Regions from separate parts of the Burkholderia sp. BC1 genome, predicted to be linked through region 2. Evidence: predicted binding sites of a transcription regulator. Region 2 holds the regulator's gene; the other holds the start of a gene.
The links. Region 2 encodes NrdR, which represses ribonucleotide reductase genes. Its sites were predicted from a motif close to CACNANATNTNGTG; they were not measured.

Region 1 (11,117 bases), on a different contig from region 2:
CGACGGGATGGTTCAGCACGCCGAACAGTTCGCGAAGGCCGGGATCCCGTTCATCTTCGATCCGGGCCAGGGCCTGCCGCTGTTCGACGGCGCGACGCTGCGCCGCATCATTGAACTCGCGACGTTCGTCGCAGTCAACGACTACGAGGGCAAGCTCGTCAGCGACAAGACGGGCTGGTCCGAACAGGAAATCGCCAGCCGGGTTCAGGCGTTGATCATCACGCGCGGCGAGCACGGCTCTACCATTCTTCACAAAAACGGCGAAGAACAGATTCCCGTCGTGCGCGCCGAGCGCGTCGTCGATCCGACCGGCTGCGGCGATGCCTTCCGGGGCGGGCTTCTCTACGGGATCGAAAACGGCCTCGACTGGGCAACCACGGGCCGCCTCGCAAGCCTGATGGGCTCGCTGAAGATCGCCTACCAGGGGCCCCAGACTTACGCATTGACGCGCGCCGAAATCGACGCGCGCTTCGAGGCTGCGTTCGGTTACAGTCTCAAATGAATATTGTTGGAGAGCAAAGATGCTGACGAAAAAAACCCTCACGCTCGCGGCCATGGTCACCGCCACGGTGACGCTCGCCGGCTGCTTCACGCCGCCCGGCTCGGCGGACGTCTATAGCGTCGGCCAGGCGCAGCGCGAACAGACGGTCCGCATGGGCACCGTCGAAAGTGTTCGCGCGGTGCGCATCCAGTCCGACGGCGGCGGCAGCGCGATCGGCACGCTCGGCGGCGGCGCGCTCGGCGCCGTGGCCGGCAGCGCGATCGGCGGCGGCCGGGGGTCGATCCTGACGGCCATCGCAGGCGGTCTCGCGGGCGCGGTCGCGGGCAATGCGATCGGCGAAAACATGAGCACCGCGAACGGCGTCGAAATCACGGTGCGCCTCGACAACGGCGATCTGCGCTCGATCACGCAGGCCGCGACCGGCGAAGTGTTCCGTGCCGGCGAACGCGTGCGTCTGCTGTCGAGCGGCGGCGTCACGCGCGTCACGCACTAACGAGTACCTCAGCGCGCGGCGCGAGCCGCGGTCGAACGCATGTGCGAGGCTGCACATGCGTTTTTTTTCGTCCGTACGCGGCGGCCGCCGCACACGGATGAAAACGCGGACGAAAAAAATCCCGCCACCTGAACCAGATGGCGGGACCGATTGAGTAGCGCTACTCAACCCACGGACACGACAGAGGTGTCCGGGTGGTGCTCGTCAACCGCGATTACGGACGGCTGCCGGTCGGGAACGGCCATGCCGCTGCCGGGTTGAGCGCCGTCTTCACGCCCGATGCCGGTGCGACCGATGCCGTCGATGCCGTCGTTGCCGGTGCGGCCTTCTTCACCACAGCCTTCTTCGGCGCAGCAGCCTTCTTCGCCGGCGCGGCCTTCTTGGCGGGCGCAGCCTTCTTCGCTGCAGCCTTCTTCGCCGGTGCCGCCTTCTTCGCAGCAGCCTTCTTCGCCGGTGCGGCCTTCTTCGCCGCTACCTTCTTCGCCGCTACCTTCTTCGTCGCGACCTTCTTGGCTGCAACCTTCTTCGCTGCGGCCTTCTTCGCCGGTGCCGCCTTCTTCGCGGCGACCTTCTTCGTCGCGACCTTCTTGGCTGCAACCTTCTTCGTTGCGACCTTCTTCGCAGCGGCCTTCTTCGCCGGTGCTGCCTTCTTCGCTGCAACCTTCTTGGCGGCGGCCTTCTTCGCCGGCGCCGCCTTCTTCGCGGCAACCTTCTTCACCGCGACCTTCTTGGCTGCAACCTTCTTCACTGCAGCGGCCTTCTTCGCCGGTGCTGCAGCCTTCTTCGCAACGGTCTTCTTCGCAGCAGCCTTCTTGGCAGCCGGTTTCTTCTTGGCAGTAGCCATGTTGTTCTCCTTCAGGTTCAGATGAGAGTCAGTTCAAACTACACCCTTCGTCAAAACCCGCTTCCCGCGGACGCTGTTCAGCACGTGCGCTTCGAAGCGGGCTATTCATCGGCGTACGCGGATACCGCACGCTTACGCTAATGAATACGGTATGGCGCGCGAGGCCACCCGGCTTCGCGCGCCAAATCAAGTCGGCAGCCGGCGCACGTTGCGCCGCTGCCCCTAATCGCTTGATCAAGCGAACGGCCACACGGCCGTCCGCTTTTTCCGGAGGGAAGTTTGCCCATCCCACTGAAGGGTTCGCAAAGTGCCTGTCGTGTCGTTGGGCCTTTAAGGCACCGGGCATGCTTTGCATCAGGCGTTCTTGCTCCTAAACCTTGGGCCGGCGCCGAGAGGCCGCCGGCTGCTCCATCATGTGACGGGTTCGCTGCTGCGGGTTACTCCCAGGACAGCGCGCCTCCCGTCTGATACTCGATCACACGCGTCTCGAAGAAGTTGCGTTCCTTCTTCAGGTCGATCATCTCGCTCATCCACGGGAACGGGTTTTCCTCGTTCGGGAACAGCGGATCGAGGCCGATCTGCTGGCAACGACGGTTGCAGATGAAGCGCAGATAGCTCTTGAACATCGACGCGTTCAGGCCCAGCACGCCGCGCGGCATCGTGTCCTCGGCGTAGCGGTATTCGAGTTCGACAGCCTGCTTGAACAGCTCGCGGATCTCCGCACGGAACTCGGCCGTCCACAGGTGCGGGTTTTCGAGCTTGATCTGGTTGATCAGGTCGATGCCGAAATTGCAGTGCATCGACTCGTCGCGCAGGATGTACTGATATTGCTCCGCAGCACCCGTCATCTTGTTCTGGCGGCCGAGCGCGAGGATCTGCGTGAACCCGACATAGAAGAACAGGCCTTCCATGATGCAGGCGAACACGATCAGCGACTTCAGCAGCTTCTGATCCGCTTCGAGCGTGCCGGTCTTGAAGGCCGGGTCCGTCAGCGTATGGATGAACGGGATCAGGAATTCGTCTTTCGCGCGGATCGACGGGACTTCGTGGTACGCGTTGAAGATCTCGCCTTCGTCGAGCCCGAGCGACTCGACGATGTATTGATACGCGTGCGTGTGGATCGCCTCTTCGAATGCCTGGCGCAGCAGGAACTGGCGGCACTCCGGTGCGGTGATGTGGCGGTACGTGCCGAGCACGATGTTGTTCGCGGCGAGCGAGTCGGCCGTGACGAAGAAGCCGAGGTTGCGCTTGACGATGCGGCGCTCGTCTTCGGTCAGCCCGTTCGGATCCTTCCACAGCGCGATGTCGCGGGACATGTTGATTTCCTGCGGCATCCAGTGGTTCGCGCAACCGGCCAGATACTTCTCCCACGCCCACTTGTACTTGAACGGCACCAGCTGATTGACGTCAGTCTGGCCGTTGATGATGCGCTTGTCGGCGACATTGACCCGCGCTTCGGAACCGCCGGCGGGAACAGCCGATGCTTGCGGCGGCACCGCAAGATCGCCTTCGAAAATGTCACGGACCTGATGGGCGGCAGGCGACGCAGCCTGCATTCCGACAGCCATCCCCGCGGAGGTGCGCATCGCGTTTTGCTGCGCTCCGCTCGCGGGAGTTACGGCGGTCATCTCGTCATCCCAGTTGAGCATAAATTCTCACCATCAATTTAGAACGGTTTGTACCATCTTTTCCTGAGCGATAAAAGGGTTCGCTCACGAAAAATCCTTTTTTCGATTCGCGTTGCGACCTCGATACAACACTTTGAGCAACGCATCGTCGGTCATGCAGTGCGCGACCTGTGTCGCACATCGTTTGCGAGGTGCGCTCGACGCATCGAACGCTGATCGAAACGCGACGTCGTCGGGGATGTCTCGATCGCTCGTCGTTGCCTGTAACGCAGATGTCGCGTTACAGATTCCTTATCATTTTTTTAGTAGAGAGCGGCGCGCACTTCAACCTGGATCGCTCGTCGTGCGCGCCGCCCGCAGTCTCTTCGACTCAGGCGTGCAGCGTTACTGGCACGCTTCGCATTCGTCGAAGCCCGGGTCGCCCGGACGCATCGTGCACACCGGACCTTCCGCCTCGACCGGCGCGAGCGCCGCTGCATCGAGCGCGCCCGACGACACATCGCCGCCCGCCGCACCGAAGCCGCCCGCTGCGCCCTGCGCGCCGCCTGCCGCGCCGCCGCCGCTCGTCGGCACCGCGTTCAGCGCGCCGTGCGCGACCGTCGACTTCTCGACGTGCGTCGCCGCCATCGTGCGCAGGTAGTAGGTCGTCTTCAGGCCTCGCAGCCACGCGAGCTTGTAGACCTCGTCGAGCTTCTTGCCCGATGCGCCGGCCATGTAGATGTTCAGCGACTGCGCCTGGTCGATCCACTTCTGGCGACGCGACGCGGCCTCCACCAGCCACTTCGGATCGACCTCGAACGCGGTCGCGTAGATCGCGCGCAGGTCGGCCGGGATGCGGTCGATGCGCGACAGCATGCCGTCGAAGTACTTCAGGTCGGCGACCATCACTTCGTCCCACAGGCCGCGCTCCTTCAGGTCGCGCACGAGGTACTCGTTGACGACCGTGAACTCGCCCGACAGGTTCGACTTCACGTACAGGTTCTGGAAGGTCGGCTCGATGCACGCCGACACGCCGATGATGTTCGAGATCGTCGCCGTCGGCGCGATCGCGACGCAGTTCGAGTTGCGCATCCCGTGCGTCGCGATCCGTGCACGCAGCGTCGCCCAGTCGAGCGATTCGGACGAGTCGACCTCGACGTAGCCGCCGCGCGCTTCGGCCAGCAGCTTCAGCGTGTCCTGCGGCAGGATGCCGCGATCCCACAGCGAGCCGCGGTAGCTCGAGTAGCGGCCGCGTTCCTCGGCCAGCTCGGTCGACGCGTAGTAGGCGTAGTAGCAGACCGCTTCCATCGAGCGATCGGCGAACTCGACCGCCGCTTCCGACGCGTACGGCGTGCGCAGCAGGTGCAGGCAGTCCTGGAAGCCCATGATGCCGAGGCCGACCGGACGGTGCTTCAGGTTCGAGTTACGCGCCTTCGGCACCGCGTAGTAGTTGATGTCGATCACGTTGTCGAGCATGCGCATCGCGACGCTGATCGTGCGCTTCAGCTTGTCGTGGTCGAGCGCGTAGGTGCCGTCCGGCTGCTTGACGAGGTGCGCGACGAGGTTCACCGAGCCGAGGTTGCAGACCGCGATTTCGGTGTCGCTCGTGTTCAGCGTGATTTCGGTGCACAGGTTCGACGAGTGGACGACGCCGACGTGCTGCTGCGGCGAGCGCACGTTGCACGGATCCTTGAACGTGATCCACGGATGGCCCGTCTCGAACAGCATGCCGAGCATCTTGCGCCACAGCTGCTGCGCCGGAATCTTCTTGAACAGCTTGATCTCGCCGCGCGCGACTTTCTCTTCGTAAGCCGTGTAAGCCGCCTCGAAGTCCGCGCCGAACTTGTCGTGGAGATCCGGGCAGGTCGACGGCGAGAACAGCGTCCATTCGCCGCCTTCCATCACGCGCTTCATGAACAGGTCGGGAATCCAGTTCGCCGTGTTCATGTCGTGCGTACGGCGACGGTCGTCGCCCGTGTTCTTGCGCAGCTCGAGGAATTCCTCGATGTCGAGGTGCCACGATTCGAGGTACGCGCAGACCGCGCCCTTGCGCTTGCCGCCCTGGTTCACCGCGACGGCCGTGTCGTTGACGACCTTCAGGAACGGCACGACGCCCTGCGACTTGCCGTTCGTGCCCTTGATATGCGAGCCGAGTGCGCGCACGCGCGTCCAGTCGTTGCCGAGGCCGCCGGCGAACTTCGACAGCAGCGCGTTTTCCTTCAGCGCTTCATAGATGCCGTCGAGGTCGTCCGCGACCGTCGTCAGATAGCACGACGACAGCTGCGAGCGGTGCGTGCCCGAGTTGAACAGCGTCGGCGTCGAGCTCATGAAGTCGAAGCTCGACAGCACGTTGTAGAACTCGATCGCACGCGCTTCGCGGTCGATCTCGTTCAGCGACAGGCCCATCGCGACGCGCATGAAGAACGCCTGCGGCATTTCGATGCGCGTGCCGTCGACGTGCAGGAAGTAGCGGTCGTACAGCGTCTGCAGGCCGAGGTAGCCGAACTGCAGGTCGCGGCTCGCGTCGAGCGCTTCGCCGAGGCGCTTCAGGTCGAACTGCAGCAACTTGTCGTCGAGCAGGCCGGCTTCGACGCCGCGCTTCAGGAACTGCGGGAAGTATTCGGCGTAGCGCGTCGACATGTCGGCCTGCACGACTTCCTCGCCGAGGATCTCGCGGCGGATCGTGTGCAGCAGGATGCGGGCCGTGACCTGGCTGTATGCCGGATCCTTCTCGATCATCGTGCGCGCAGCGAGGATCGCCGAGTCGTAGACCTGGCTCATCGGCACACCGTCGTACAGGTTCTTCACCGTCTCCGCGACGATCGGATCAGGGTTAACCGCAGCGCCGAGGCCGTCGCATGCCGACACGATCAGCGCACGCAGCGCGTTCATGTCGAGCGGACGCGTGACGCCGTTGTCGACGACGTTGATGCCGCCCGTCGTCTCGCGCACGGCCGCCGTTTCCTCGCCCGCATGCTGGCGCTCGAGGTGACGCTTCTCGCGATACAGCACGTACGCGCGCGCGACGTTGTGCTCGCCGCCGCGCATCAGCGCGAGTTCGACCTGATCCTGGATGTCTTCGATATGGAACGTTCCGCCGTTCGGGCGGCTGCGCACGAGCGCGCGCACGACGTTGCGCGTGAGCTGGTCGACCAGCTCGCGCACGCGCGCGGACGCGGCGCCCTGCCCGCCGTTGACGGCCAGGAAAGCCTTGGTCACCGCGATCGCGATCTTCGACGGCTCGAACGCCACCACGCTGCCGTTGCGGCGGATCACCTTGTAGTCGGCGAACGTTGCCTGCGGCGCGAGCGCCGGCGCGCCTTGTTCGGCCCCGCCGAGAGGACGGCTCGATGCGCTCTCGTACTGGGACGTCGCGTTGTCGGTGGTTTGCATGTGCAAAGCTCCTGGTGTTGGATGGTGCGGAGAGAACCGCGGATTAAAACGAACGCTGCGCGATGCGGTGCGCAAGCGGTAAGAGGCGAGCGATGCGTCGGGGAAGCCGGTTCCGTCGATGCGCGACAACCGGTTCGGTCGTGTGCTTCGTCATGTCTACCCTACCCGCGATGTTCGCTGCGCTGATTGCGGCGCCTGGACTGCCCGGCCTGACGCGCCGCCCTGAGAACCCCGTTCGCCGGCGTTGCCCGCCGGCCGGTGCCGCTCGGGTTTCCCCTGCGACACACACTATATCTAGTGCAGAACTGCTCAACAGGCACCAAGTATAGTGGACATTCGAGCGAGGTCCAAACGGAGAATTTGCGCCGGAGGTCTTGACATCGCGCACGGGCAGACGCGACAAGGCATTGATCCGAGAAAAGGGTTTTTCCGGTCAAAAAACCCTGCGCTCACTGCTGCCGGAAAGGAAAGTATTCGGCGCCGAACCCGGCATCGCGCGCGAAGCGTTGCCAATCGAAATGCGGACCGGGGTCCGTCTTGCGGCCGGGCGCGACGTCGGAATGCCCGGCGAAGGCGTCGACCGGATAGCGCGCGGCGAGCGTACGCGCGAGCACGGCGAGCGTCGCGTATTGCGCATCGTCGAACGGCACGTCGTCCGCGCCTTCGAGCTCGATGCCGATCGAGAAGTCGTTGCAGCGCGGCCGGCCGAAAAACTCGGACGCACCGGCGTGCCACGCGCGCTCGTCGCACGACACGAACTGCACGAGCTCGCCGTCGCGGCGGATCAGGAAATGGGCGGAGACGCGCACGTCGCGCAGGTGACGCTGGTAGTACGGGTGCGCGTCGCAGTCGAGGCGATTCAGGAACAGCGCCTCGATCGCGTCGCCGCCGAACTCGCCGGGCGGCAGGCTGATGTTGTGCACGATCACGAGCGACGGCACCGCGCCCGCGGGCCGCGCCTCGAAGTTCGGCGAGCGCGCGTGGCGCGCTTCGCGCACCCAGCCGGCCGCGTCGACCGACAGCCGTCGCGCGTCGGTCATCGCGCGCCGCCCGCGCGTGCGGCGTGACGTTGCGCGTGCTCGGTGCTGCAGAAGTATTCGCCGCTCGCGGCCGCGATCGCATCGCCCTTCGGCGCATGCACGCCGCACTCGGCACAGCGCACCATCGGCTCCGGCAGCGAGCGCGCATCGCCGTTCGGACGCGCGGCACCGGCGCCGTAGCCCGGCGCGCCGGACGCATCGGCGCCGCGGCCTGCGCGCGCCTGCTCCTGCGCGTGACGCAGCTTGCGCGCGAGCCACGAACCGGCGAAGAAGAGAAGAATCAGGAGAAGAATCTGTCGCATCGGAAACCTGCGGTCAAACGACGGAGCGGTGCAGCAGCACCTCGAAAACGAACCGGCTGCCGACATACGCGAGCAGCAGCGCGGCGAACGACACGAGCACCCAGCGCGCCGCGCCGCGCCCGCGCCAGCCGGACGTCTTGCGCGCGATCAGCAGGCCGCCGAACATCAGCCACGACAGGATCGCGAACACCGTCTTGTGATCGAGGCGCAATGCGCGCGCATCGACCTGCTCGCTGAACAGGATGCCCGACGCGAGCGTCAGCGTGAGCAGCACGAAGCCGGCGCCGATCAGGCGGAACAGCAGCTTCTCGAGCGTGAGTAGCGGCGGCAGCGTTTCGAGCCAGCTCGCGATCCAGCCGGTCGAGCCGTCGCGCCCGCCGCTTCGCAGCGACTGCAGGCGCCGCTCGACCATCAGCATCAGCACCGCGTGCAGCGCCGCGATCGCGAACAGTCCGTACGCGATGTTCGCGATCAGGAAGTGCAGCTTGAACAGCGGTGCTGCGGCATAAGGCAGCACCCGCACGCCGCCGAACACGAGCGGCAGCAGCGATGCGCCGCAGGCGAGCGGCAGCACGAGCAGACGCAGGCTGTCGAGCGGGAAGAAGAAGCTCTCGATCCAGTAGATGCCGGCGCCGAGCCAGAACATCGCCGACAGCGCGAACGCGAAACCGAAGATCATCGCGTCGTGCGGGAAGATCGTCATGTGCAGCAGCACACCGTGCGCGACGAGCGCGGCGAACAGCAGCGCGCGCCCGACGCCGCTCATCCCGGACGCGGCCGACGCCGGAACGGGCACGGCCGGCACGCTCGCGACGAGCGGCGACGCCGCGCCCTGCCGATGCGTGCGCCAGCCTGCGACGGCAAGGCCGCCGTACAGGAATGCGGTGAGGGCATACAGTACAATATCCATGTTCGAAGTTTACACTAGGCCCCCTTCCCGCGACGGCTCCGTTATTCGATGACCGCCGCGCCTTCGGGCCCCACTGTCCATCGCTCCCCATGCTCGACAATCTCACTCAACGGATGGCGCGCGTCGTCAAGACGCTGCGCGGCGAAGCCCGGCTCACCGAGGCGAATACGCAGGAAATGCTCCGCGAAGTGCGTCTCGCGCTGCTCGAGGCCGACGTCGCGCTGCCGGTCGTCCGCGAATTCATCGCGAAGGTCAAGGAAAAGGCGCTCGGCGAGGAAGTGATCAGCAGCCTGTCGCCGGGCCAGGCGCTCGTCGGCGTCGTGCAGAAGGAGCTGACCGCCGTGATCGGCGGCGACTACGAAGGCAAGGCCGCCGAGCTGAACCTCGCGGTCTCGCCGCCTGCCGTGATCCTGATGGCCGGCCTGCAGGGCGCCGGCAAGACGACGACGGCCGGCAAGCTCGCGAAACTGCTGCGCGAGAAGTACAAGAAGAAGGTGCTGACCGTGTCGTGCGACGTCTATCGCCCGGCCGCGATCATGCAGCTGAAAACGGTGAGCGAACAGGTCGGCGCCGACTTCTTCCCGTCCACGCCCGACCAGAAGCCGGTCGACATCGCGGTTGCGGCCGTCGACTGGGCGAAGCGCCACTACCACGACGTGCTGATCGTCGATACGGCCGGCCGGCTCGGTATCGACGAAGCGATGATGCAGGAAATCGCCGCGCTGCACGGCGTGCTGAAACCGGCGGAAACGCTGTTCGTCGTCGACGCGATGCTCGGCCAGGATGCCGTCAACACCGCGAAGGCGTTCAACGACACGCTGCCGCTCACGGGCGTCGTGCTGACCAAGCTCGACGGCGACTCGCGCGGCGGCGCCGCGCTGTCGGTGCGGCACGTGACGGGCAAGCCGATCAAGTTCGTCGGCGTCGCCGAGAAGCTCGACGGCCTCGAGGTGTTCCACCCCGACCGGATGGCCAACCGGATCCTCGGCATGGGCGACATCCTCGCGCTCGTCGAGGAAGCGCAGCGCGGCGTCGACGTGCAGGCCGCGCAGAAGCTCGCCGACAAGGTGAAGAAAGGCGGCGACTTCGACCTGAACGATTTCCGCGCGCAGATCTCGCAGATGAAGAACATGGGCGGGCTGTCGTCGCTGATGGACAAACTCCCCGCGCAGTTCCAGCAGGCCGCAGCCGGCGCCGACATGGGCCAGGCCGAGAAGCAGATCCGCCGGATGGAAGGGATCATCAACTCGATGACGCCGGCCGAGCGCGCGAAACCCGAAATCATCAAGGCGACGCGCAAGCGCCGCATTGCAGCCGGCGCGGGCGTGCCGGTGCAGGAAGTCAACCGGATGCTGAACCAGTACGATCAGATGCGTACGATGATGAAGAAGCTGAAGGGCGGCAACATGCAGAAGATGATGCGCGGCCTGAAGGGCATGATGCCCGGTCTGCGCTGATTCCGTCCGCCGGCCGGCGCGCGGGTTTTTGCCGTAGCGCGCACCGGCCGTTGTGCTTCACTCTTATTTGTATACCGACTGTCCGCCAGAACACATGAACCGCGAAGAAGCCCTCCACATTTTCGAACACTCCGAAGAGATCGTCTCGGCGGACGCCGTCAACGCATCGATCGTCCGGATGGCCGACGCGATCCGCGCCGAGATCGGCGACGCGTTCCCGCTCGTTCTGTCGGTGATGGGCGGCGCGGCGGTGTTTACCGGGATGCTGCTGCCGCATCTCGATTTCCCGCTCGAATTCGACTACATCCACCTGACGCGCTATCGCAACACGACGCAGGGCAGCCCGGAGATGCACTGGCGCGTCGCGCCGCGCGAGTCGGTGAAAGACCGCATCGTGCTCGTGCTCGACGACATCCTCGACGAAGGCGAGACGATGGCCGCGATCCGCGACCGCATCCTCGACATGGGCGCGAAGCGCTTCATGTCGGCCGTGCTGTGCGAGAAGACGCTCGCGAAGGCGAAGCCGCTGCATCCCGACTTCTGCGGTTTCTCGGTGCCGGACCGCTACG
Region 2 (11,117 bases):
GCCACGGCCATCGAGCCACATGCGGCTGTCATCTGATTTCGAGTCTGGTCTAATCCGCTTACGGCGTTGCGCCGCGTGCAGTTCAGTCGAAGCACCGAGAAGCGCGTCCGTCAGATCGAGCAACTCGATTCGTCCCGCGCCGGGAGGGCTGATGTAGGTCGCTTCTCATGAGTCAACGACCAAAATTGAATGGGGCTACCGGCTGCGGTAACCCACCGAAGCGCCAAGGAAGGACATCGTCAGCGATATGGACCGATGTGGATTTGGATAAGAACCACCCACAGACGCCGGAAATAGAAAAGGACTTACACGCCGAAACGATGTAAGTCCTTGAATTCTTTGGTAGGCCGTGCAGGATTCGAACCTGCGACCAACGGATTAAAAGTCCGCTGCTCTACCAACTGAGCTAACGACCCAAAGAGCAAAAGATTATAGCGACGGATTGTGGGTTCGTCAACAACCCGCCGCGATAATTATTTGATCGACTCGAGCTTGCCCTGCGCCGTCTGCGCCGCGTTCGATCCCGCGTACTGCGACACGACCTGCTCGAACGTTTTCTTCGCGGCCGCCTTCTGGCCTTGCTCGAGCTGGTTCGTGCCGATCGCCACGAGGGCGTCGGCGGCGCGCGGGTGCTGCGGGTACTTGCTCACGATCGCTTGCCACGTCGCCGTCGAACCGCGGTAGTCGCGCAGCGCGTATTGCGCATTGCCGAGCCAGTATTGCGCGGTCGGCTGGTATGGGCTCTGCGGATACTTCGCGATGAAGCTGCGGAACGACGCCGCAGCCGCCTTGAAGTTGCCGTTGCGGAACTGCTGCTGCGCCGCGTTGAGCGCATCCGTTTCACCCGGCTGCACGGTGCCTTCCACGCCGTCGATCGTCTTCTGCTGCGGCTCGAACTTCTTGAGACGCGTGTCGAGATCTTCGTAGTACTCCTTCTGCTGCCGCTCGAGCGTCGTCAGCCGGTTCGTCAGATCCTCGTTCTCGCCGCGCAGCGTCGCGACCTGCTGGTTCAGCTGGTCGAGGCGGGCGGATTGATCGAGGATCGTACGCTGGGCGGCCGACAACTGGTTCGCCAGGTTGTCGCTCTTGCTGCGCAGATCGAGCACGGCGCGGCGTGCTTCGTTGTCGTCGAACATGCCGGCGTGCGCCGGCGCGGCCGACCACGCCGCGCCGACGACGCAGAACGCTGCGACCGCGCGCAGCCAGGTTACACGGTGCGTCATACAGCGATTCTTCCGTTACTTACTGTTGGTAGACGAGATCGGCGCGGCGGTTCTGCGCCCACGACGCTTCGTCGTGACCCGTTGCTTGCGGCTTTTCCTTGCCGAGGCTCACGGCTTCCATCTGCGAATCGGCAACGCCGAGCAGCGCGAGCGCGCGGCGCACGGCTTCCGCACGCTTCTGGCCCAGCGCGAGGTTGTACTCGCTCGTGCCGCGTTCGTCGGTATTACCCTGGATCAGCACGTGGCGCTGCGGGTGGCTCTTCAGATACTGAGCGTGCTGTTGCAGCAGCGGCTGATACTCGTCCTTCACCGAATAGCTGTCGAAGTCGAAGTAGATGCTGCGCTTCGCGAGCGGGCTGTTCGGATCGTTCAGCGGATCGACGTTCACTTGCGCGACGTTGTCGGCGCTCGGTTGCGTGCTCATCGCACCGGCGTTTGCCTTGTCGTCGAGCTTCACACCCGACTTACACGCTGCGAGCGCGCCGATCATCATCACGGCCAGGGCCAGACGAACTTTTTTCGACATCATGGTTACTCTCCTTGTGGTCATTGCATGAAGGGCCCCCACGACGGCTCACGAACCGAGCCGCCCTGGACGGACAGAATCTGCGGCGGCGCACTGCCGTCGGAAGGCACCGCAGCGAGCACGTTGCGACCGCCCGACTGCGTGGCGTACAAAATGTACTGGCCGTTTGCCGCGAAGCTCGGCGACTCGTCGCGATTCGTGTTGGTGATAGCGTTCGCCGCGCCGGTTTGCAGATCCTGAACGTACAGCTTGAAGCCCCCGCCCGTACGGGAGATGTAAGCGAGCAGCTTGCCGTCCGGGCTCACGCGCGGACTCGTGTTGTAGCTGCCGGTGAAGGTCACGCGCTGCGCCGCGCCGGCGCTTTCGCCTTGCGCGGGCATCCGATAGATTTGCGGCGCACCGCCGCGATCGCTCGTGAAGTAGATCCAGTGGCCGTCCGGCGAGTAGAACGGCTCGGTGTCGATCGAGCTGCTCTGCGTGAGACGGCGCAGGCCGCCGCCGTTCGAATTGACCGAGTAGATCTGCGTGTTGCCCGTCAGCGACAATGCGACCGCGAGCGTATTGCCGTCCGGCGACCACGCCGGCGCGCTGTTGTTGCCCTTCTGGTCGGAGACCATGTAGCGGCGGCCGGTCGGCAGATCGTGGATGTAGACGATCGGCTTCTTGCGCTCGAACGACACGTAAGCGACCTTCGTGCCGCTCGGCGACCACGCCGGCGAGATGATCGGCTCGGTGCTCGACAGCGCAATGCGCGCGTTCTGGCCGTCCGAGTCCGAAATCTGCAGCTGGTAGCGGTTGCCCGTCTTGATCACGTACGACAGACGCGTCGCGAACACGCCGCGCACGCCGAGCAGCTTCTGGTAGATGTAGTCGGCGATCTTGTGCCCGGCCGTGCGCAGCGTCGTGTCGTTGGCGCTGAGCGACAGGCCGCCGAGGCTTTGCTGCTTCACGGTGTCGTACAGGATGAAGTTGATCTTGTACTGACCGTTGCCCTCGCGGTTCACGCTGCCCGCGACGAACGCGTTCGCACCCTTGGCCTTCCACGCGCCGAGATCGACCGAGGCCGTCTCGGGCACGGGCGTGCTGCCGGCGTCGATGTTGGTGAATTTGCCGCTGCGGGCAAGATCGGCACGGACGATCGACGTGACCTGCTGCGGCAGGCCTGCCTCATTCGCGAAGTTCGCGGTGGCGATGGGGAACTGGGTCGAACCGACGCCGGTGATCAGCACGTTGACCTGCGCGTTAGCGGCACTGCCGGCCGCAATCAGGCACGAGGCCACGAGTGCCCTGAAACCTAGCTTCGTCATCAAACTCATGCTTCTTGCTTCCCGTATGACATGGATCGCTGCGCAACCGCAGAGACTGTAAAAATACCCGATTCGTTCCCGTCGGACAGCGACGGCCGGAGTGTAAGCGCATTTCCCGTCACTCCGCCGCCTTGAAGGTAATCGTAATGTCCGCCGGGGTACGACCGTTAGAATCGGGCGGCAACGGGACCGACGCCTGGATCGCATTGACCACGGCTTGATCCCACCCCGAATTTCCGCTCGAACGGCGGATCGATACGCTCAACACGTTGCCCGACGGCGTGCAGCGGATCGCGACGACCGTCGTCAGGCCGGCACGCTCCCCGCCCCAGACGATATTCGGCTTCACGCGGCGACGCACCTTGTCCGGATAGCCGGGCGATGCCGCGTTGCCGCCGGCGCCCGAGCCGGTGCCGCTCTTCGCGAGCCCTTCGCCGCCGCCTTCGCCTGCACCGGCCAGGCCCTGCATCTGCGCGAGACGCGCGCGCCGTTCCTGGTCGAGCTTCGCCTTCGCGGCCGAATCGGCCTTCGCGCGCGCCGCTGCTTCGGCCTTCGCCTTTGCCGCGGCCTCCGCCTTGGCCTTCGCGGCCGCTTCGGCTTTCGCCTTGGCTGCCTGCTGCGCCTCGAGCTGCTGCTGTTTCTGCTGCTGGAGTTTCTGCTGTTCGAGCTTCTGCTGCTCGGCGAGCTGTTGTTGCTTGAGCTTCTCGGCCTGCTTCTGCTTTTCGCGTTCGGCTGCCTTCTGTGCGGCGAGCGCGGCTGCCTGCTGGGCCGCGAGCTGCTGGCGCCGCGCTTCCTCTTCCTCGCGTGCCTTTTGCTGCTGCGCGCGGCGCTGCTGCTCGAGCAGCGCCTCGCGTGCGGCCGCTTCCTGCTGCCGCTTCTTTTGCTGAAGCGCAATGTCGGCCTGCTCGTCGCGAACCGGGGCAGGGGGCGGCGCGACCTTCGCGGGCGCCGGCGGCGTCACGACCGGGCGCGGCGCCGCGACGTCGGGCACCTCCGTCCACAGCTCGGCTTCGGCGCCGGCCGGCGTGCTGTTTTGCCACTGCACGCCATGATAGAGAAACAGCGCGAGCAGCACATGCATCAGCGCGGCGAGCGCGAACGCGCGCCACGTGCCGCGCTCGCGCGGCGGCTGAGGCGGATAGGCGGTGCTGCGCGGGGATAACCGGTTCATTGCGATTTGACGAGGAGGCCGACGCGCTTGACGCCGCGCGCCTTCAGATCCGACATCACGGTCATGACTGCATCGTACTGCACGGTCTTGTCGGCTGCGATCACGACCGGCTGATCCGGGTGATCGGCCTGTCGGGCCGAAATGAAGCTGTCGAGCTCGGCCTTCGTCATCGTGTCTTCCTGCGTCGCGCCGGAGTCGCCCTTGTACTTGACGCTCATCGTGCGGTCGGCCTTGATGTTGACGACGACCGGCGGCGTCTGCTCCTGCGGCGCCGCGTTGCCGACGGTCGGCAGATTGATGATCGACGGGGCGACGAGCGGCGCCGTGACCATGAAGATCACGAGCAGCACGAGCATCACGTCGATGTACGGGACGACGTTGATGTCGGCCATCGCGCGGCGCGAGCGGCCGCCGCGCATGCTCGATCGAATGGGGGTGCCTGCCATCGCGCGCTCCTTATTGGGCCTGACGCTGGAGGATGTTCGAGAACTCTTCGATGAAGGTCTCGAAGCGGATCGCGAGGCGGTCGATGTCGTGCGCGTAGCGGTTGTACGCGACGACCGCCGGAATCGCGGCGAACAGGCCGATCGCGGTCGCGACGAGCGCCTCGGCGATGCCCGGCGCGACGTTCGCGAGCGTCGCCTGCTGCACGTTCGCGAGCCCGCGGAACGAGTTCATGATCCCCCAGACGGTGCCGAACAGACCGATATACGGGCTCACCGAGCCGACCGACGCGAGAAACGCGAGGTTCGATTCGAGCACGTCCATCTCGCGCTGGAACGATGCGCGCATTGCGCGGCGAGCGCCGTCGAGCACGAGCCCCGGATCGCTAAGACGCTTTTCCTTCGCCTTCAGGAACTCACGCATCCCCGACTCGAAGATCCGCTCGAGCGCGCCGATCGTGTGGCGGTTGTTCGCGGCGCTCTGATAGAGCGCCTGCAGATCGCCGCCCGACCAGAAGTCCCGTTCGAAGCGCTCGGTCTGCGCGCGCGCACGGCGGATCGCGAACCACTTGCGGAAGATGAAGGTCCACGACATCAGCGACAGCAGCAGCAGCAGCCCCATCACGGCCTGGGCCAGCACGCTCGCGTTGAGAACGAGGGAAATGATCGACAGGTCTTGAGAAGTGTTCATAGAGGTTTGAAGTAACGTCCCTTCGGGGTGCCCGGGGCGCCCGGTGTGCGTGCAGTGCGACGCGCCGGCGGGCAGGGCCGGAATGCGCCTGCCGCGCCTGAGGTCGAACCTTGCTTAGTATCGATTCAGAAAGGCGAGTTCATAGGCTTTGTCTAAACGGCGCTCATGCGAGCTTCGTTGACAGTTCGCCGGGCCCGGCATTCGCGACGGGCCCGCGTTGCAGCGCATCCAGCGCGGCCGGCGGGATCGCCGCGGGCCGGATGCCGGTGCGGTCGACGCAGCCGATGCGGATTTGCCCGGCCACGAGCAGCGTGTCGCCACGCCACGCTTCCTGTACGAATTCCACCGATGCGCGACCGATGCGTGCGGGACGGCTCGTGATCGTCAGCATGTCGTCGAGTCGCGCCGGCGCGCGGTAGTCGAGCGACGTGCTGCGGACGATGAAGAGCGCGCCCGTCTCGTCGGCGAGCCGACGCTGGTCGATACCGCACGCGCGCAGCCACTCGGTGCGGGCGCGCTCGAAGAATTTCAGGTAGTTGGCGTAGAAAACGATGCCGCCGGCATCGGTGTCCTCGTAGTACACGCGCACCGGCCAGGTAAAGCCGGAAGGCACGTCCGACGAGCGGGTAGGCTGAGTCATGGCGCGCATTCTACCGGAAGGGAAGGGTCCGATTCGCAACCGATTCGTAACGGAATGTAGTAGTCGCAGTACACCGCGGGCCGGCCGTCGGCCGGGCCCGCGCGGCGATTCAGCCGCGATGCACGGTCGGGCCGCCCGGCGCCTGCGCGATCGGCATCAACTCGATCGCGTTGACGTTCACATGGGCGGGACGCGTCGCGATCCAGTACACGGTGTCGGCGATGTCCTCGGGCATCAGCGGCTGCACGTTCGCATACACGTTGGCGGCCTTTTCGTTGTCGCCGCGATAGCGGACGTTCGAGAACTCGGTGCCGCCGCATAGACCCGGCTCGATGTCGGTCACGCGCAGCGGCGTGCCCAGCAAATCGGCACGCAGGTTCAGGCTGAATTGTCTGACAAAAGCCTTGGTCGCGCCGTACACGTTACCGCCGGCGTACGGGTAGGAGCCGGCGACGGAGCCGATGTTGAAGATGTGGCCGCGGCCGCGTTCGATCATGCCGGGCAGCAGCGCGTGCGTGACGGTGACGAGGCCCGTGCAGTTCGTGTCGATCATCGTGTGCCATTCGTCGAGGCTCGCCTTGTGAGCCGGTTCGACGCCGAGCGCGAGGCCCGCATTGTTGACGAGCACGTCGAGCGCCGCGAACTCGGCGGGCAGGGCGGCCGGCACGGCTTCCACGGCCGCGCGGTCGCGCACGTCGAGTTCGAGCGGCAGCAGCGCGTCGCCGAGCTCCGCGGCGAGCGCGTCGAGCCGCTCCTTGCGGCGCGCCGTGGCGACCACGCGGTGGCCGCCCTTGACGAAGGCACGGGCGATGGCGGCGCCGAAGCCGGCGGACGCGCCTGTGACGAACACGATCATTGCTGCTCCTGGTCGGTAAAAAAGTAGCGCGTAGTATCGCGCAAACGCGCCGGGAATGCCGCACCGCGACAACGGCGTCGCGCGCGCCGGACAAGGCGATTCGGTTCCGGCCCCGATTCTTCCTGCGGCCGGGGGCGCGGTTGCCTATTCATGGCGCATCCAATACACTAACGCGCTCATCACCCCTGCGTGACTGGCGATAGAACCCTCGGGTTCAAGGTGGAGCATCCCACCGTGAAGCGCAGGGCGCCGTTTTTGCCGTTCGCCTGGGCAGCCGTTGTGCGCCGTCGCGTGCATCGCCGGTGGCTGTCCTGCCTCGCGTCACTCGGATTCTTCCGCCACGTCGAGCTGGTCCTGCCAGCAGCGCAGTGTACTCGGCCACCCGGTCAACCTGTACACACTTAACGGAAACCGTATGTTTGACAGAGCCCAAAGCACCATCGCGAACGTCGATCCCGAAGTCTTTGCAGCGATCGAGCAGGAAAACCGTCGCCAGGAAGAGCACATCGAGCTGATCGCGTCGGAAAACTACACGAGCCCGGCCGTGATGGCCGCGCAGGGCTCGCAGCTCACGAACAAGTACGCGGAAGGCTATCCGGGCAAGCGCTACTACGGCGGGTGCGAGTACGTCGACGTCGTCGAGCAGCTCGCGATCGACCGCGTCAAGCAACTGTTCGGCGCCGAAGCGGCCAACGTGCAGCCGAACTCCGGCTCGCAGGCGAACCAGGGCGTGTTCTTCGCGATGCTCAAGCCGGGCGACACGATCATGGGCATGAGCCTCGCGCACGGCGGCCACCTCACGCACGGCTCGCCGGTCAACATGTCGGGCAAGTGGTTCAACGTGGTGAGCTACGGGCTGAACGAGAACGAAGACATCGACTACGAAGCGGCCGAGAAGCTCGCGCAGGAGCACAAGCCGAAGCTGATCGTCGCGGGCGCGTCGGCGTTCGCGCTGAAGATCGACTTCGAGCGTCTGGCGAAGATCGCGAAGTCGGTCGGCGCATACCTGATGGTCGACATGGCGCACTACGCGGGGCTGATCGCTGCCGGCGTGTATCCGAACCCGGTGCCGCACGCCGACTTCGTCACGACGACCACGCACAAGAGCCTGCGCGGCCCGCGCGGCGGCGTGATCCTGATGAAGGCCGAGTACGAGAAGCAGATCAACTCGGCGATCTTCCCGGGCATCCAGGGCGGTCCGCTGATGCACGTGATCGCGGCGAAGGCCGTAGCGTTCAAGGAAGCGCTGTCGCCGGAGTTCAAGGCCTATCAGCAGAAGGTGGTCGAGAACGCCCGTGTGCTGGCCGAGACGCTCGTCAAGCGCGGCCTGCGGATCGTGTCGGGCCGCACCGAAAGCCACGTGATGCTGGTCGACCTGCGTGCGAAGAACATCACCGGCAAGGCGGCGGAAGCCGCGCTGGGCGCCGCGCACATCACCGTGAACAAGAACGCGATTCCGAACGATCCGGAAAAGCCGTTCGTGACGAGCGGCATTCGTCTGGGCTCGCCGGCGATGACCACGCGCGGCTTCGGCCCGGCCGAAGCGGAGCAGGTCGGCAACCTGATCGCCGACGTGCTCGAGAACCCGGAAGACGCAGCGACGATCGAGCGCGTGCGCGCACAGGTCGCCGAGCTGACCAAGCGCTTCCCGGTCTACCGCTGATCGACGATGCGCTGCCCGTTCTGCCGGCACGACGACACGCAGGTGGTCGACTCGCGTGTGTCCGAAGATGGCGCCGCGATTCGCCGGCGCCGTCGCTGCTCGGCTTGCGACAAGCGTTTCACGACGTACGAACGGGTCGAGCTGGCCCTGCCGTCCGTCGTGAAAAAGGACGGCAGCCGCACCGAATTCGACCGTCGCAAGATCGTCGCCAGCATGCAACTCGCGCTGCGCAAGCGGCCCGTTGCTGCGGATGCGATCGACGCGGCGGTCGCTCGCATCGAATATCAACTGCTCGCAACCGGCGAGCGTGAAGTGCGTAGCGAGAAGCTCGGCGAGCTCGTGATGAACGAGTTGCGCGGGCTCGATACGATTGCCTATGTCCGTTTCGCATCGGTGTATCGCCGGTTCGAGGACGTGTCCGAATTTGCCGACGTGATCGAAGAGTTCCGTCGCGCCTCTCCCGCCAAGCCTCCGCGTAAGCGCTGACGCGCTGCGTCCGTTCATCGCCTGCTCCTGTCGTTCAGTTCGCGCCGATTGTGTCGGTTGCACGCGCTCGCCGTCAGTCGGCCGTTCGGCATATGGTGCGCGTCGCCGCACGTCGCTAGAGTCGTTGCATCACGTTGGCGGAGCGCGGCGATGGAACGGTGCGGGCAGGCAGGATTGAAGGACGGGCGACACGTCGGCGGCTTCACGCTCGTCGAACTGATGGTCGCGATAGCGATTGCGGCCGGTCTCGGTCTTTACGCCGTGCCCGTCTTCGATCAGTGGCGGATGCGCGAGCGTGTCGATGCACGTGCTCGCACCTTGCTCGGTGCGCTGTCGTTCGCACGCGCCGAGGCAACGCGTCTCGGCGTACGCGTCACGCTCTGCCGTGCCGACCGCAACGGCGCTTGTCTGCGCGCCGCGCAGCGCTGCGGGCCGGCCGAGTGGTCATGCGACTGGCTCGTCGCGGGCGAGTTCGAAGGCGCTTTGCGCGTGTTGCGCCGCTATCCGCCCGATCGGGAAATTGCCGTTGCGGGCGCCCCGCAGGAACTGGCTTTCGTGCCGCCCGCGGGGCAGGTGATCGGCGGAATCCGGCGCTTCGAATTGCGTCCGCGGCGCGATGTGCCGGCGCTCGATGGCGCGCGCCTGTCCCGCTGCGTGCGACTTGCGGCGGGCGGCCGTGCGCGCCTGTCGACCGGCCGGTGCGACGCGGCATGATCGCGGCGCGCAACCGGTCGCGCGGCACGTCGCTGCTCGAAGCGATGCTCGCGATCGCGCTGCTCGCGATCGTGATGCTGGCGGTGGCGGGCAGCCAGCTTGCGATGGCGCGTGCGCAGCGGGCGACGGTATGGCGCGCGCGCGCGCTGTGGCTTGCCGACGCGCGCCTCGAATACCGGCGTGCCGCTCGCGGCGCGGACGGTGGCGTCGCGACGTTGGCGGCTGCGTCGTTGCCCGGCGGTTCGACTGCGATCGACAGCGGGCCCGGCGGCGTGCAATTCGCGATCGTGGCCTGGCGTGGCGAGCATCCCGTAGCGCCTTCGCAGGCGCAGTGCGGGAACGCGGTTCCATCGGCGCAGCCGCCATCATGCGTGCGCATTCCGTTTCGGGAGGCCGATGTGGATGAACGCTGAACGCCGGATGCGTGCGCATACGCTGCTCGAAGTGCTGATTGCGATGCTCGTCGGACTGCTCGTGCTGGCCGCAGCCGGTGCGCTGTACCACGCTCAGCGCATCGCGCAGCGGCGCGCAGACGATGCATTCGCGTTGCGCGATGCGGCGGGAACCGCGCTGATGCTGATCGGCCAGCAAGTCCAGATGGCGGGGTTTCGTCCGCTGGATGTCGGTGCATCGTCGTCTTCGTCGTCGTGGTCGCCGGTGTTCGGCTGTGCGTCCGCGCGCATGCGAGGCGACGCTGCGCAACTGCAGTGCGATTCCGTCCGGCAATCGTCCGACGCGCTGCTCGTGCGCTATATCGGCGATGCCATATCGACATGGCCGACTGCGAGCGGGCAGGTGTCCGATTGTCTGGGGCAGGGCGTGGGGATGCCGGGCGAACGGCCGCTCGTCGCCAACCGTTTCGACGCGCACGTCAGCCCTTCGACCGGCGAACCGGAACTGTACTGCGAGGGCAGCGGCCGGCCCGGCGTCCCTCAACCGGTGGTGTCCGGTATCGAGCAGTTGCGCGTGCGTTATCTGCGGCGCGGCGATACGCAGTTCGTCCGTGCGGATGTCATGCGGGCGGACGATTGGCGCAACGTCGTCGCCGTGCGTTTGTGCGTGCAGGCGCGCGGCGAAGCGATGCATGCGCGCGTTCGGTACACCGATTGTGACGAACGCATGTCCGTGGCGCGCGACGGGCGCGTGCGTGTCGCGTTGCATCGCATCGTCGCGCTGCGCAATGCGTCCGTGCGGTCCGACGATAGAGCGTCGTCCGCGCGACCTGCACGCGAGGTATCGCAATGACGCTCGGCCCGACGAGTACGCGATCCTGTGCGGGGCGCGGTCGCGGTTCCCGGCACCGCGACGCAGGGCTCGCGCTGCCTGCCGTGATCGCAGTGAGTGCAGCGGTCGCAGCGTCGACGGCCATCTGGTTCGAATCCGCGTTGACGGAATCG

Region 1: the regulator NrdR is predicted to act here: its motif matches at 7,126-7,139, upstream of ACSHSS_RS02150 (ribonucleoside-diphosphate reductase subunit alpha).

The regions. Positions count from the first base shown of each region.
Region 1 is NZ_JBQYLP010000002.1:190,510-201,626, forward strand. It holds gene ACSHSS_RS02125 (carbohydrate kinase family protein) at 1-502, shown strand, start outside; gene ACSHSS_RS02130 (outer membrane lipoprotein) at 522-995, shown strand; gene ACSHSS_RS02135 (histone H1-like DNA-binding protein) at 1,210-1,839, opposite strand; gene ACSHSS_RS02140 (hypothetical protein) at 1,868-2,194, opposite strand; gene ACSHSS_RS02145 (ribonucleotide-diphosphate reductase subunit beta) at 2,277-3,488, opposite strand; gene ACSHSS_RS02150 (ribonucleoside-diphosphate reductase subunit alpha) at 3,852-6,839, opposite strand; gene ampD (1,6-anhydro-N-acetylmuramyl-L-alanine amidase AmpD) at 7,289-7,879, opposite strand; gene ACSHSS_RS02160 (PP0621 family protein) at 7,876-8,181, opposite strand; gene ACSHSS_RS02165 (cytochrome C assembly family protein) at 8,195-9,091, opposite strand; gene ffh (signal recognition particle protein) at 9,181-10,548, shown strand; gene ACSHSS_RS02175 (hypoxanthine-guanine phosphoribosyltransferase) at 10,643-11,117, shown strand, end outside.
Region 2 is NZ_JBQYLP010000084.1:1,903-13,019, reverse strand. It holds gene ACSHSS_RS26780 (PAAR domain-containing protein) at 1-53, shown strand, start outside; tRNA gene ACSHSS_RS26775 (tRNA-Lys) at 341-416, opposite strand; gene ybgF (tol-pal system protein YbgF) at 474-1,223, opposite strand; gene pal (peptidoglycan-associated lipoprotein Pal) at 1,243-1,752, opposite strand; gene tolB (Tol-Pal system beta propeller repeat protein TolB) at 1,770-3,065, opposite strand; gene tolA (cell envelope integrity protein TolA) at 3,175-4,227, opposite strand; gene tolR (protein TolR) at 4,224-4,673, opposite strand; gene tolQ (protein TolQ) at 4,684-5,361, opposite strand; gene ybgC (tol-pal system-associated acyl-CoA thioesterase) at 5,525-6,010, opposite strand; gene ACSHSS_RS26735 (SDR family NAD(P)-dependent oxidoreductase) at 6,111-6,857, opposite strand; ZMP/ZTP riboswitch at 7,037-7,136, shown strand; gene glyA (serine hydroxymethyltransferase) at 7,273-8,520, shown strand; gene nrdR (transcriptional regulator NrdR) at 8,527-9,006, shown strand; gene ACSHSS_RS26720 (GspH/FimT family pseudopilin) at 9,157-9,720, shown strand; gene ACSHSS_RS26715 (type IV pilus modification PilV family protein) at 9,717-10,133, shown strand; gene ACSHSS_RS26710 (PilW family protein) at 10,123-10,965, shown strand; gene ACSHSS_RS26705 (pilus assembly PilX family protein) at 11,052-11,117, shown strand, end outside.